2 regions of the Bacillus sp. J14TS2 genome follow, and region 1 is predicted to be linked to the other one. Evidence: a T-box and tRNA genes for the amino acid it is inferred to sense, from the RefSeq annotation. Region 1 holds a T-box; the other holds one or more tRNA genes.
What was found. The T-box of region 1 lies ahead of KI375_RS07675 (valine--tRNA ligase). A T-box ahead of a tRNA ligase gene usually reads a tRNA of that ligase, here a tRNA-Val.
Positions count from the first base shown of each region.

Region 2: it encodes a tRNA-Val, which carries the amino acid that the T-box ahead of KI375_RS07675 (valine--tRNA ligase) is inferred to sense. The anticodon was not compared.

Region 1 covers NZ_BORE01000004.1:129,939-137,593, forward strand. Annotated here, with positions in the region: gene KI375_RS07675 (valine--tRNA ligase) at 446-3,085, opposite strand; T-box leader at 3,155-3,503, opposite strand; gene hpaB (4-hydroxyphenylacetate 3-monooxygenase, oxygenase component) at 3,713-5,164, opposite strand; gene KI375_RS07685 (hypothetical protein) at 5,363-5,515, shown strand; gene ysxE (spore coat protein YsxE) at 5,532-6,578, opposite strand; gene KI375_RS07695 (LysM peptidoglycan-binding domain-containing protein) at 6,665-7,655, opposite strand, start outside.
Region 2 covers NZ_BORE01000019.1:28,739-36,393, reverse strand. Annotated here, with positions in the region: gene KI375_RS22875 (ABC transporter permease) at 1-826, opposite strand, end outside; gene KI375_RS22870 (MBL fold metallo-hydrolase) at 926-1,756, opposite strand; gene KI375_RS22865 (histidine phosphatase family protein) at 1,819-2,412, opposite strand; gene KI375_RS22860 (Cof-type HAD-IIB family hydrolase) at 2,664-3,413, opposite strand; gene KI375_RS27720 (hypothetical protein) at 3,682-3,804, opposite strand; gene KI375_RS22855 (hypothetical protein) at 3,995-4,249, opposite strand; tRNA gene KI375_RS22850 (tRNA-Val) at 4,605-4,677, opposite strand; gene KI375_RS22845 (DUF6944 family repetitive protein) at 5,001-5,579, shown strand; gene KI375_RS28140 (DUF8096 family protein) at 5,712-5,888, opposite strand; gene KI375_RS22840 (hypothetical protein) at 6,081-6,317, shown strand; gene KI375_RS22835 (phosphotransferase enzyme family protein) at 6,728-7,655, shown strand, end outside.

The DNA of each region.
Region 1 (7,655 bases):
TATACCCCGCTTCGGAAATATACTTCGCTAAGGCAATACATTGTTCGTCTTTGGAGCTTAGCATTTCAGTTATGTCCCATCCTCTTATTTATTTACTTGCCAGAATTAACAAACTTTAGCCTATGAATAAAATCTAATTCTAAGTTTCATCGTCTAGTTCTAACGCCTAGCTCCGAGTATACCCGCATCCAATGGTAAGGCTACTAGTGTAGACGAAGCGACAGGACGCCGCTTTTGAGTCTGCCGCCAGGATGGCACCTTTTAGCCGTTCATCCTTATTAAAAGTTTGTACGTCGCTATACGGGCGCTTGCGCTTTTGTCCATCCAGCTCCAGGCGCCATCGGCTCGAGGTCAAATAACCTGAGCCAATGAAAGGGAAAAACGCCTTTCTTTGTCTCAGAACATTTGCTTGTCGCCGATAGGCAGGCACCTTCCGCTTTTGGTCTTACATTGCTTTTAATTCTGCGATTCTTTTTTCTACTGTTTGTTTTTTCTCTAGGTAATCTTTTTCTTTTGCTCTTTCTTCGTTGACTACTGCTTCTGGAGCTTTTGCAACAAATCTTTCATTCGCTAGTTTTTTTTGTACCCGTTCTACTTCTTTGTTCCATTTATCCCATTCTTTTTGCAAACGAGCAAGCTCTTCTTCGATGTTGATGAGACCTGCTAATGGTAAAAATAATTCTACTCCTGTCACCACAGCTGACATTGCCTTTTCTGGCATCTCTATAGTTGTGCCTATTTCCAGATTTTGTGGATTACAGAACTTTTCAATGTATTGTTTATTCGCTTCTAAAGCTTTTAAAACCTTCTCATCTTTTGCTTTTAACATAAGATTGATTTCTTTACTCATCGGTGTATTGACTTCTGCTCTGATATTACGAACCGAACGAATAATGTCCATCAGTAATTTCATTTCACTTGCTGCTTCTTGATCCATATATCGCTTATCAGCTTTAGGCCATTCACTGACTGTGATCGACATGCCACTATGAGGGAGATGTTGCCATATTTCCTCTGTAATAAAAGGCATAATTGGATGAAGAAGGCGTAGTGTCTGATCCAAAACATATGCTAGAACTGAGCGGGTCATTCTTTTCGCCGCTTCATCTTCACCGTATAAAGGAAGTTTTGCCATCTCAATATACCAGTCACAGAAATCATCCCAAATGAAGTTGTATAAGGCTCTACCAACTTCCCCAAATTCATACTTTTCAGCTAGTTTCGTAACTGCTTCAATGGTGTCGTTTAACCGCGTCAATATCCATTTATCCGCTACAGACTGCTCACCATTTAAATCAATTTCTTCATACGTCATTCCATCCATATTCATCAAGGCGAATCTGGAGGCATTCCAAATTTTATTGGCAAAATTCCAGATTGATTCAATTTTTTCCATGCTGAAACGTAAGTCTTGACCTGGTGAGCTGCCTGTTGCTAAAAAATAGCGAAGTGTGTCAGCACCATATTTGTCAATGATATCCATTGGATCGATCCCATTTCCAAGCGATTTACTCATCTTACGTCCGTCTTCAGCACGAATTAATCCATGAATTAAAACATCTTTAAAAGGACGTTGATCTGTAAATTTCTTCGCCTGGAAAATCATTCGCGATACCCAGAAGGAAATAATATCGTATCCTGTTACTAAACAATCAGTTGGATAATAATGTTTGAAGTCTTCCGCCTCTGTATCAGGCCAACCCATTGTGGAAAAAGGCCAGAGAGCGGAGCTAAACCATGTATCTAATACATCTTGTTCTTGTTCCCAGTTTTCTCCATCTGCCGGTGCTTCATGTCCTACATAAATTTCCCCTGTTTCTTTTTGATACCAGGCCGGTATTCTATGTCCCCACCACAGCTGACGAGAAATACACCAATCATGAATATTCTCCATCCAGTGCATATAGGTTTTTTCAAAACGCTCAGGAACAAAATGAACTTTTTCTTCACTTTGTTGAAGTTCGATCGCCTTTTCAGCTAATGGTTGCATTTTAACAAACCATTGTGTGGATAAATATGGCTCTACAACGGCACCACTGCGTTCTGAATGACCAACAGAATGAAGATGGTCTTCAATCTCAAATAGTACTCCAGCTGCTTGTAAATCTTTTACGATTTGTTTACGGCATTCAAAACGATCCATGCCTTGATATTTGCCAGCATTCTCATTCATTGTCCCATCTTCATTCATGACGAGTACACGCTCTAAATTATGGCGATTTCCAACTTCAAAGTCATTCGGATCATGAGCTGGTGTAATTTTAACAGCACCTGAACCAAACTCCATATCAACATAATGGTCAGCTACGATGGGAATTTCCCGCTCTACAATCGGAAGCTTCACTGTCTTTCCAATTAAATGCTGATAGCGCTCATCGCTTGGGTGGACCGCTACAGCTGTATCTCCAAGCATCGTTTCAGGTCTCGTTGTGGCAATCTCAATAAATCCTGAACCATCTGTAAGTGGATAGTTCATATGGTAAAAGGCTCCTTGAACATCTTTATGAATGACTTCAATATCAGATAAGGCTGTTTTTGTTGCTGGGTCCCAATTAATAATATATTCTCCTCGGTAAATGAGACCTTCTTTGTACAGCGTGACAAATACTTCATGAACTGCTTTAGATAGCCCCTCATCTAAAGTAAATCGCTCTTTCGAATAATCAAGGCCAAGCCCTAGTTTCGCCCATTGCTTGCGGATAAAATCGGCATATTCTTCTTTCCACTTCCAAGTTTCTGCTAAAAACTTCTCTCTTCCAAGATCATATCGGCTTTTTCCCTCTTCACGCAGCTTTTCCTCTACTTTCGCTTGTGTAGCAATCCCAGCATGATCCATTCCAGGTAACCATAGAACATCATACCCCTGCATTCTTTTCATCCGTGTTAAAATATCTTGTAAAGTTGTATCCCAAGCATGCCCCAAATGAAGTTTTCCCGTAACATTCGGGGGAGGGATTACGATCGTGTAAGATTCCTTATTTACATCATTTAGTGCTTCAAAAAACTTCCCTTCCACCCACCAGTCGTATCGTCCTTGTTCAATTTTCTGTGGTTCATATTTTGTCGACATCGTTATATTTTCCATTTGAATTCTCCTTTTCACAATTCACTAAGGCTGCTGACATCCTTTTTAAATACAAAAAGCCCCCTTCGTCAAAAGGACGAAGAGAGCAGATTCGCGGTACCACCTTTTTGCTTAAGCCCATTCTACACTATAAAGGCCTAGCACTTCATAAATTAACGACAATTTTGCCGGCCTTCACTATTAGGGAGATCCAAAAAGTCGGATACGAAATTTTTGTGGTTTGCTTTTCCTTAACTCGAGACAGCACACCGTAATTTCTTTGTTTTGTATCCTTTTATTTGAACAAGCACTAACTATCCAATTCATGAAAGCTGCTCAAGGGCGACCTTCCTTTAGGGCTACTTAGAAAATCTCACACCACTGATTTTCCTCTCTGTAAGTAACGATCCAAAGTACTCTTCCCTATCAAAGCATTTATACAATTTGATTTACTCTATAGTAGCGAATAAAGGGGGATGATGTCAATCATTTTTCATGTTCATTTGCATTTTAGGCTATTTCTAAAAAAATTACTCCTACATAGTTAATTTTAATTTACAGACGTTGATGGCAATTGCTGTGACCGCCGACATTAGTACTAAAATAGCATTCTTTTCATGCTTTTTGCCCATCCTCTTTCTACTTCTATTATTTATTCTCCCTAAGAAACGTTCCTACCCTCTTCATATACTCATTTTTGGGATACCCATTGTAAAGACCCATAGCCAATCGGACTGGATCACCAAAAAAGAATCGTTCATAATGAGTTTGTCTTGTTCCAAATGCACTCATGCATAAATCCCAGACTAGCCGAAATAACCTGACACGATCTTCAGCAGAAGAATTGGAGCCTTGTAAATAAGTATCAATATACTTACGAATAGGGGATTCAAAACTTTTTTCAGTTGGAAGTAAAATAAGTCCGCTTCCACCTAATAATTGCAGAATTTCAACCAAACGAGGATATATCCTTGGGTAATAGTGAATGGCAACTTGTAATGGTTTTGCATCTGGAATCATCGTTCCCCATTTATCCAATTCCGCGTTCACTTGTGAAGACAAATGAAGTCCTTTCATAATTTCAAGTGCTGCGATAATCTCACTCATTTTATCTTGTATATGCTGGTATTCTCCAATATTAATGGCTTCTACTACGGATTCTGCTAATCCTAATATAAATTCTGTTTTTACAATCATTCTCACAACTGCCTGAAACAGTAGCATCGTATTGAAATTAGCCTCTGAAAAAAATTGATGCGCAATATTTATATCCTTGTATAAAAAGACTTTTTCCCAAGGAACTAGAACATGATCAAATACGACGATCGAATCCATCTCTTCAAATAGTGATCCAAGAGGATAATTGAAAGAGGAGCCTTCATCGTTCACAAATGATTCTCGGCAGATGAACTTTAAACCTTGTGCATTTGAAGGGACTGTAAACCCATAGATATAAGCATCTTCAATAAAATTACCCCCAGCTGGTAAAACCAAGATTTCATCGGTTATCCCTCCTTGTGTTGCTAACAATCTAGCGCCTTGAATTATAATTCCTTCGCTGTTCTCACCAATGACCTTTGCCGCAATATTTGCTTCTGAATCTGAATCCTCTAAATAACTAATAGACCGGTTCACTTGAGGATTGATAAAGGTATGTGTAAAAGTAAGATCCTGATCCATCGCAGCTTCATAATTTTGGAGAATATGTTCACCCAATTTTTTATCCTTTGCACCAAAAAGCTGGTGGGCAGCAGCCAATACCATCATTCCGGTATTTACGTAATCAGGAGATCGGCCTAATAAGCCAAAATTCTTCTGAGCCCACAGCTCTGTTGCTCTTTGACGAAATAATAAATCATCCTTCGTTTTCGGTTGATGGTAGGAAAAACTTACCCTTTCTTCTGTTTTCGGAGAAATGAACGTAAACACATCTCTTAAAGCAGGATCATTTTGCATATCAAATAACTGGGCTTTGCTTTTCATGACTCCTCGAAAGGCAGGATGCTCTGACACCTTTCCCACTATTTTATTACCATCAACCCAGATATCACTTTTTAAATGATCGATTCTGTTGATAAAATCTTTACCAGAAATCGTCATAACAATCGCTCCTTCTTTAATCATCTGAAATGATTATGCAAGCTACTTAATTAAGAAATGTGAGGACAGATTGTTTGGTGGACTATTATGGAAGATTAGGCACAGAATAAAACACCTCTACATAAATTAAGGTAAAGTCATTAGATAGAAGGTGAGGATATGAAGAGAAAATTTAATACGTATGCTTTTCAAAATTCGATGAGAAATCTGAAGGCAATCTGTCGCCAACTCGTTATACCCATTTGTATTTTCCAAGGTATTCGCACACTTATTTTCCCGACTATTTTAGATGTTTTTCTGTTAATTATCTTAATTACAGCAGCATTTAGCTTACATTTTGAATGGATCTAAAAGCCCCTTCCACTCTTTACTCGGAAGGGGGCGCTGTATTCTGTTCTTTCTTTCGTTGCTCTCGCTCTTCCAATTTCATCACAACATACTCTGTATTTTTCATTCGCCAATACTGTCTCTGTAATTGTTGAACAAGCTTCATTTCATTCTTTTCTTTTTCACTAGCAAAGTATTGCTCAATGGTGGCGAAGACAGAGCTTGGATAAGCCAAATAGCTTAAAAACAAAAGCATTTCATCCGCAGTAAAGGGAAAATAACGGAAATAAGCATCTAACCATTCCATTCCGTGGTCAAATGCCTTAGGGCGCGTTTGGAAGGCGCGATCCAAGAAAGGCAATAAATCATGGATAGGGGAAGCAACTCCCGTTCGTTCAAAATTAGTAAAATATCCAATCCCATTATGGTCATAAAGAAAATGTTCATTCGATAATTTCCCGTGAATGACGACACTTCTAGCTGTGGTGTCTTCAGAAGTCGATTCATGCCACTCTTTTAACTTGTTAATGGCGTAACGTTGGCCCCCTGCAATTTCACTGTAGATCGTACAAAATAGAACTTGAAACGGTGACATATACATTTGCCTTTCACTTTGTTGGATAAATTTTTCTAATACATCTTGTTCTAGCTCCCATCGAGTACCCATCCGTTCAAAATGCTCTTCTCGCTCTTCTGCCCGAACAGGGACTTCGCGTACGGTTATCGAATGAAGCCGTGCTAATTCACGGAAAAGATCAAGATGCTTTTGTACATGTCCTTCTCTCTCTTTATTGTCCAACCATGGCATTAAGTAATAAAGGGAATTTCCTTGCAAAATAGCATAGCGACCATCTAAAGTTGGATAAATAGGGACAATACGATTATATCCTTGTTGGTATAATTGTTGAATATAGGATAAGAAATCTAATCCGTGTTTGGCAACCATTCGTTTTAAAGCAAATTCTCCTTTATCTGTATATACTTTAAAAACCTTTCCCTGCTTTTCCGCAAATCGTAATGTTAACCCATACAACTCTACTAAACTCTCTATTTTTTTTGATGGTTTATTATCCATAGCATCACCCATTTTACTCTCATTCCCTAAGCCTAACCTTAATTATTTCTCCACAATAGTTAGCAATCAGAAAAAGGGAGGACGACAGCTGTCATCCTCTACTTTCTTTTCAATGGATGAATTTTTGTGGGAATATACAATACCTGTCCCTCATGTACTTCATCACTTTCATTTAATTGATTTGCTCTTAATAATTGTTGCGTGGTGCAATTATATTGTTCTGCCAAATTTTCAATAGAATCACCTTGCTGGACTAAACGAACTCTCATTTTGCTAACAGATTCTTCCTCTTTTCTAGCAAAAAAATCAGCAAATGAAATCGATTGGTACTTATCTTTCTTTTTCTTTTTCTTGCTGCTCATCTCTTCCTTGGACTCCATGAGGCCACTTGATTCAACCGCTTGGGAAGATGATTCTTCAAAATAAATGGACGATGATTCTGGCTCCCGCTGCTCTTCCTCCTGAACGTTACTTTCCTCTTTAAACGCGTCCAATGTTAGCTTTGGTACTTGGCGAAACAAAGTTGAAAGTGTTTTTTCTACCTCTTGTAATTCATCCTCTTGTTCCGTCTGTTGCTCTTCAGGAGTGTCTACATCTGTTCTTGCATCCAAATCAGTTAAGCCACTTGGTGCTAAATTCCCCTCGTCCTCCTCCTCTGCTTTTATTTCTATCACCTGATTTGGATCACTCGCTTCTGGCGTTTTTTCATGCAGATTTGGAAGCTGATGCTGGAAGGGAGACAGATTCTCTTCTTTCTCATCATTATTTTCTTCGAGCTCAGGTAAAATTCTTGCTTCCACCTCAAACGATTCATATAACTCATTTTCATTTTCTGAGGAAGTTTTTAGTTCCTCAGTATCTTCTGTCTCTTGGAAGACCTCAATCGCAACTTCTTCTCTTTCTTCTTCCCTTTCTGCATCCTGATCATCATCTTCCTCAGGTAAAGTTTCGTCCGCTACCACCTGATTTAACTCTTGTCTGTCTTCTTCCTCCAATAACGGTTCAGTCGATTCGATCGATTCACTTGCTTCCTGTAATGAAGCAGCATCTAAGATCACTTCTTCCTTATCCTCATATAAGCCGTTAATA
Region 2 (7,655 bases), on a different contig from region 1:
AAGTCTGTATCACTTCAGATGAACTGATATTCAAAGTGTTTTGCATAAGCAAGACCTTCTGAAAACCTAGAGAGACAAATTTTCCAATATCTAAGATTAAGAGGATCATCACAACCGGCATAATTCCAGGTACATCAATATGACGTACTCTTTGAAATTTACTAGCTCCATCCACAATTGCTGCTTCATGTAATTGGGGGTCGATAGAAGTCAGGGCTGCTAGGTAAATGATTGCGCTCCACCCTGTTGTTTGCCAAATTTCGGAACCAATATAAACGGTCCTAAACCAACTTGCCTTGCCCATAAAGTAAATAGGGTCTCCGCCAAAAAGTTGAATAATATTATTAATAAATCCATTCGATGGCGAAAGGAAAATAAATAACATCCCAACAAGGACAACGACAGAAATAAAATGCGGTGCATACGTAACCGTTTGGACAATCTTCTTAAACCTTGTCCTTGTCACTTGATTCAACATTAAAGCGAAGATAATCGGGATCGGGAACGAAAATAGCAATTGATAAAAATTGATAAGTAATGTGTTTTTTAAAAGATTCCAAAATTGATAGGATTGAAAGAATCTTGTAAAATGATCAAGGCCCACCCACTGACTTCCCCAAATTCCATTAACTGGCACAAAATCCTTAAAAGCTATTTGTAATCCATACATAGGTACATATTTGAATATAAAAAAATACGCTAATGTTGGAAACAATAAGACATAAAGCTGCCAATTTCCGCCTATTTTCTTTAATGTATGGAGGAGCTTACTTTGTCTACCTGTATCCGCTTCCATATTTGTTATCGTTTTTGTATCTATTTTCATATTCCCCCACCCTTCCGCATTTTTAGATCGAATTGAAATATTTATTTGATAATCATTTAAAGTGCTTGTTCAAAAGGAGGATAAAGGCGCTGATGCCCGCTAAAATTGTAGAACTAATCCATCATAAGCACACTCAACATTCATAGGTCGAAGTACTTCATTCATCTCGTGATGTGGCGGGCAATGCTTATGTGTAAAATGGGTTGCATGAATGGCAGTTTGTTCAGTAATCGCATTAATCTTTCTCATTTTCGTAATCATGGTCTCTACCCCATCTACACTCAAATGTCGTGTTTGTCCTGCTTTAAATTCAGTATTCGTTCCAACCGCACATTCTATAATCAGCTGATCTAATTCTATATCTTGCAAATGCGGCCATACTTCCTCCTTGTACACTGCTGTGTCCGATGCGATTAATACTTTGCTTTTGCCATCATCTATTAAATAGGTTACAGCGTCCCCTATTGACGGTATATGCGTTGCTTTAAGTGCCTTAATAGAATACGGATAAAGGTCTATTCGCTCAAAAGGGAGGATAGGTTTTCTTTTCAATCCTATCTCCGCATCCCTGACATCTGAATCGCTTAATAAGGCCATAACAGAGGGTGGAGCTACGAACGTTAAAACTGGTAATTCCTGATAGGTGGGATAGCCTAATTTGCGCAAACCTATATTCTTCACATCAAAATGATCATGATGGCTATGTGTAACTAGGGCATATTTCGTGTTGATTAAATTCACCCCATGCATGGAACAAGCTGCAAAAAGATCTGCACCCATATCCACTAATAAATCATCGTTAATTAAGTACATACACCTTTTCCTCAAGTCATAGCCCCGATGTTCGCGTGCATAGGTACACGTTCTACAGTCACAAAATGGTGATGGGATTTGATCAGGCCCGGCAGTGCCTAAAAATGTTAATTTCATGTGAAAACCTCCTCAATACATTATCTAATCGATTGTCTTTTAGGTAACATTGATGAGTCGTATTATTTAGTAAATTCCTTTTCAGCAAGGTGGCGAGTGCAATTATAAAGTTTATATCCCATCCCTTTTTTCATATCTTTTATAATTGTGACAGAACAATTTTTCACTAAATCATCTGGATCTGTTTCATTTGGACATATTTCATGTAATGTTTGAATTAGAAATTTCCCATGCGTAATCACCAATACTTTTTTTCCTTTATACTGTTTTAATGTGTCTTCCACAAACTGAGCACCTCTTGCACGTAAAGCTTCAATGGTCTCCTCACCTAGATCAAGCTGGCGCCAATCCTCACCCCATATTTCAATTCTCTCTTCTTCGATGGTCCCCTCGATTTTCCCTCGCGAAATCTCTCTTAATCTCTTATCAAATAAAATAGGCAAATTTAAATAGGAAGCAATAATTTCTGCCGTTTGGCGGGCTCGTAATAAATCACTTGAAATCATAACTTCCCAATCTTCTTCGGCCAAGCGCTTCCCAACAGCATGTGCTTGTGTCATACCTGTTTCATTTAATGGATTATGTGAATGACCTTGTGCTCTTTGTTCAATATTCCAATTTGTGTTTCCGTGTCTTACAAAACCAATTTCAGTCATTTTATCTCTCCTAATTATGATCAGAAATTACACTCCCCTATCGATCTTATTATTAAGAAAAAGAGTTCATTTCCTCGGGGATTTACTATTACATTTTATATTAGAGAACCGGTTTTTAATTGTACATACAACTTTTCATCATGGTCCATATACTTATTTTCAGAAAGATTAAGGGCACACCAAATTTTTTACCACTTTTATGAACAAATAAAGAAAGCTGTGCCTAAAATAACAAGGCACAGCTTTCTTTATCAGCTTACATCTTCCTCAAAAAGATATGTTTGAATTGCTTGAGCAACTCCATCCTCTTCATTTGTTGTTGTGATTTGATCTGCCACTTCTTTTAATTCCTTCTCAGCATTACCCATCGCAATGCCTAAACCAGCAGCTTTGATTAATTCAAGGTCATTTCGATTATCCCCAATGGCCATAACTTCTGCCATCTCAATCCCTAAATGTTCACAAAGCTTCTGTATACCTGTCGCCTTTGAAACATTGACAAGTGAAATTTCCACAACACGACTCGACGACCATGTAATATTTAATGTCTCACTATTTTTTAGTTTCTCTCTTAATTGTCGAACAATCTGTTCATCATTATGACTAATACCAAATTTGAAAAAGTTTGTTGCAAAGATATCATCTGCCCAATCTTCCATCTTGACATGGTCTGTATCGTTATATCCCCAAAATGTTCCCCCAGATTCAAGAGCCATTGCATGCAACATGCGAATATCCTTTTGCTCAATATAAAACCTTTTCACAAGTTCTCCAGGTTTACTCCAGATCTCAGCTCCATTGGCAAGTACCATTGGTGACTCTAAACCTAATTCTTGACGAATTCGTTCAACTCTTTGTAATCCTCGACCTGTTGTCAAAACGACGACAACACCAGCATCAGCTGCTCGTTTTATCCACTGCTTATTTGCTCCAGATACGCCTTTATTGCGGGTTAGGACGGTTTCATCTAAATCTAAGGCTAATACTTTATACTTCACCATATAATCGACTTCTCTCCTTTTTTATTCAATCAAGTGAAGAATCTATTGGTGGTGAGTTCACAGAAGTAACAAATCTTATAGATTGTGGTTTTCATTATATCATATAGATTTGTCCAGTTTTATCTCCCTTTATTAGATGCTTTGTTCATTTACGTTCACCATAGCGACCCTTATCGTATTTTTGTATAGTGCCTTTTTCTATAACACAAAAGGCATTGAACGACCTCTCGCGTGTCATTCAATGCCTTTCAATTCTCGTTCATACTTGTTAATACCTATTTTTTCGCCATTTATTTTTTATATAAGGTTTAATATCTTGAGGTCCTTCTCTATTCTGACGCTCTGCATCTTTTTTAAAGACTTCCATCGCTTTGATATAAAGTAGACTCATTCTTTAGACCTCCTCAATGCCTAGTTATTTGTATTATTTCCATTTGGGTCTTGAGCAAAACTTCAAATTTTAAATCTTGTTTTTGTATCTCGTTTGTGCTCCTTTCTTCCGCATTAAGAGGCACAGCGACACTGTAAAAATTCATATTCGTTGAAATTTGAAGGATGGAAGAAATTCTATGTATAAAATTTTACTCGTTCATAACTCTGCCATAGCTTACGAGTAAAGCAAAAATAAGAACTAGTAAAGATATTAATATCATCACATTTATAATAATATACAATGCAACGTATTTTGAGCGAAGGGCAACGAAAATACCAAAAATTGCAATGATCCCCATAGCGGCAGCCAAAATAAATCCATTTACATTCGGACCACGAAAAATAAAAAAGACAAGGATATTAATAACCACTGCTGCTATTGATAAAAAGTCATATTTACTCATCGTTTCCTTCTCCTATTAAATGTTAATTGCAACTATTAACTATAATTTTGAAATTCGATATAAATCTAATTTATCCTTTAGGAAAGCTATTTCCTCCAAGTTCGCCTATAAAAAACCACTTATCGTTTGAGGATTTTTTGGTGTCTGACATTTATAAAAAAATTTTGATTGATAACAATTTTGAATAAAAAACATCATCAATTCCTAGACCATCTTTCTCAGCCGGAGTTCGTGATAACAATCATCATGTCTGCACTAGCACATCCTATGCCTTTAACTGATTGAAGTTTCATTTTATAATCTCCTAGACCAAAAAACGTCAAACGCTATTATATTAACGTTTGACGATCCGTAGTGATTCTGACTGGTCTCGAACCAGCGACCTCCACCCTGTCAAGGTGGCGCTCTCCCAGCTGAGCTACAGAATCAACATATTATGTAAAGACAAGATTAATTATACTAGATAAATAATTTTAAGTCAACACTTTCAAATTCCGGAGTGTAAGATGTTGAAAGTAGAAGGATTTAAGGCAAACTTGATTCTAAGGACGGTGTATCTTCATCCCCACTGAATTTTTGAGGATCAAAGGCTAAATTTGCTTGGAGGTGGAGATATTTCTGCCCGTTAATGCGGAAAACTCCTACCCTATGGATAAGTTGCAGTATGCTACGGTTGATGGAAGGAATGAACTGAATAATCGGTTTAAGAATAGAATGTATTAGAAATGAAAATGAGTTGGATTGAATATACATGAATAATCATTTGAAGGAAATAATCGGTTATTTTCTCTCAACAATTGGAACTATACAAGCGGCCATCGGCAATACTCCTCAATTACATTTAAATGAAACACAAAGCTATCAATTGCGACTGATAGGCAATGTTTTGCAAGCTTCGGGAAGTGCATTGGCCGCAGATGGCCAAGGTTCAGTATCTCTAGAAAAAATCGGAGATGAAATTCAAGCAACAGGTAATTCGACCGTTTTCGCAGGGATGTTGCTTTATGGCTGTTCTGACGAAGAGACTGAACAAAGAATAGTTATTGCGGGAACTTGGATGCAGGCTTTAGGAAGTTTCGTAGGACTGGCAGATGAGTTTTTTGATAGTACAGAAGCTGGAAGAGCGGAGAATATTGTTGGAAACCTTTTACAGGGCATTGGGAACTCCTTGCAAGCAATAAGTACTACTCAAGAACTGCACGGAAATAACTCGGAACAAGGTCAGATTGGGGCAGTGGGAAGTTGGATTCAGACTGCAGGATCTGTTATATCCTTGATTGGCCAAATCCAAGAGGAAGCGGAGGAAATACGTCTAGGTATCAATGAATAAAATAATTATAGAGAAGGTATTAAATTTAAAGCATCTTTATTATTTAGATGCTTTTTTGATACGTCCAAAATTAGGAGATGGAGAACTATTGTAGAGATATTTAATACTGAAGGACTCCATCTTGTGATAAGGTTAAATACTTTTCATCATGCCACAGGACTTACATTTGCGAATTAACTTACCATCTTGTAAGTAGCTGTGAAAAGCAGCATTATTACAGTTGTCACACCGACCACTGCTTATATCAGGGTGCTCCTTTAATATGTATATCGTATTAAGATCATATTTTTCAGCGTTTATAGTGATCATCCTTTCTTGATGCCTATATATAGTAGCACATAACACTGTCACAATAACAGCTTTTATTTGTGCTATACAGAGTCTAGAGCTCACTACTTAACTTCATAACTCTTTCCAGAGTGATGAATTAACATTGCTTGAGAATAAATATAATTCTTTTAAATCAAACTAATAGCAACTACGAAAAAGGTGTGTGATGAAATGAAAAAGGTAGCAATGCTTCTATTTTATATAGTTTTACTAGTAACATTACTACCCACTAATTCTTTAGCAACTACTCTGGAGAAACTACCTTCAACTGAATCTTCAAAGCACTGGAAAGTGGTCATTGCAAAAGCAGATGACGAAGATCCAAATCTTAACAAATCAAGAAATCCAGATTTGTATAGTGTTTACAGTATGGACATCAAAACATTGGCAGAGAAAACCCTAAATTAGTTAGGATTGAAGCATACAGGGATGATCCAAATTCAACAAAACAATATGAACTATTTACCGCTGATTACCCACAAGATGAGCTGCTGGATACTAACTTTCATCATTATAATTTTCCTTTATATACTAAGGCTTCGAAGTTGATAGTGATCATAACTTGGACAAACAAAAATGAAGAAAGCAAACATCCACGAAAATTTAGAGAACAGTTTATCTTTAAACAATAAAAAGTGATTAGAGAGGAATCCAGCTATTCCTCTCTTTTCATTCCATATTATAAGAACAATATCGGTATATACGATTTGCTGGGAAGTTTCCCCTTCTTGTAACTCAATCGGGCTGTTAGTTGAAGGAAATTAGTATTGGTACCTCGAATTAGTAATATATAAACTAAATTAGTGAGGTATCCATCTATGGATCAAAAGATTATTGAAGCATTCACTCAAGAAATTCAATCCATTGGAGCAATTAGATTTGGTATTGAAATGAGTGATTTAACCCATATTGGCAATTGGCAGAATTTTATATATGAGTACTCAAAAAATGATCAAGATTACATATTAAGGTTTACTCCTAATGCTCATCGTAGTGTAAATGCAGTAAAGGGAGAAATTGATTGGCTTCTTTATTTAGCGAAAAACGGTGTCTCTGTATCTAGTCCCATCCCATCTACACAAGGTGATTATGTAGAGGTAATTGATAAATCCGATGTGAATTTCATTGTGACATCTTTTATAAAAGCAGAAGGTTCAAAGATTGATTATCCTGAGTGTCTAAGTGATACAAATCTATACTACAACCTTGGTAAGATTATGGGGAAAATCCATTCCTTATCAAAAAGCTATAAACCAAAGGATGAATCTATTCGGAGGCACGACTGGAACCAGAATTATTATCTGCAAAACATTCGAAAGTTTGTCCCATCAGATCAATATTTAATTTATCAATCTCGTGACAAACTCATTGAAAAAATCCAATCCAGTTTTACTAAAGATGAGCATTCCTATGGACTTATTCACGGTGATATAGGAGTTGGAAATTTCCTAGTAAAGGATAAAGGAATAATCACTCTTTTTGATTTTGATGAGGCACAGTATAGTTGGTTTATTGAAGATATTGCTATACCCTTATATTATTTTGTTTATGTTTATGGAGGCGAAGCTGGAAAAGCGAGTAAGGAATCTCAAGCTCATTCATTTATGGAGCATTTCTTAAAAGGATATAAAGAGGAAAACTATTTTGATGAAAAATGGTTAAAACAGATTCCAATTTTTCTACAATTAAGAGAAATAATTGTTTATATAGGCTGTTATCGAAGTTGGGATGTATCAAACTTAGACC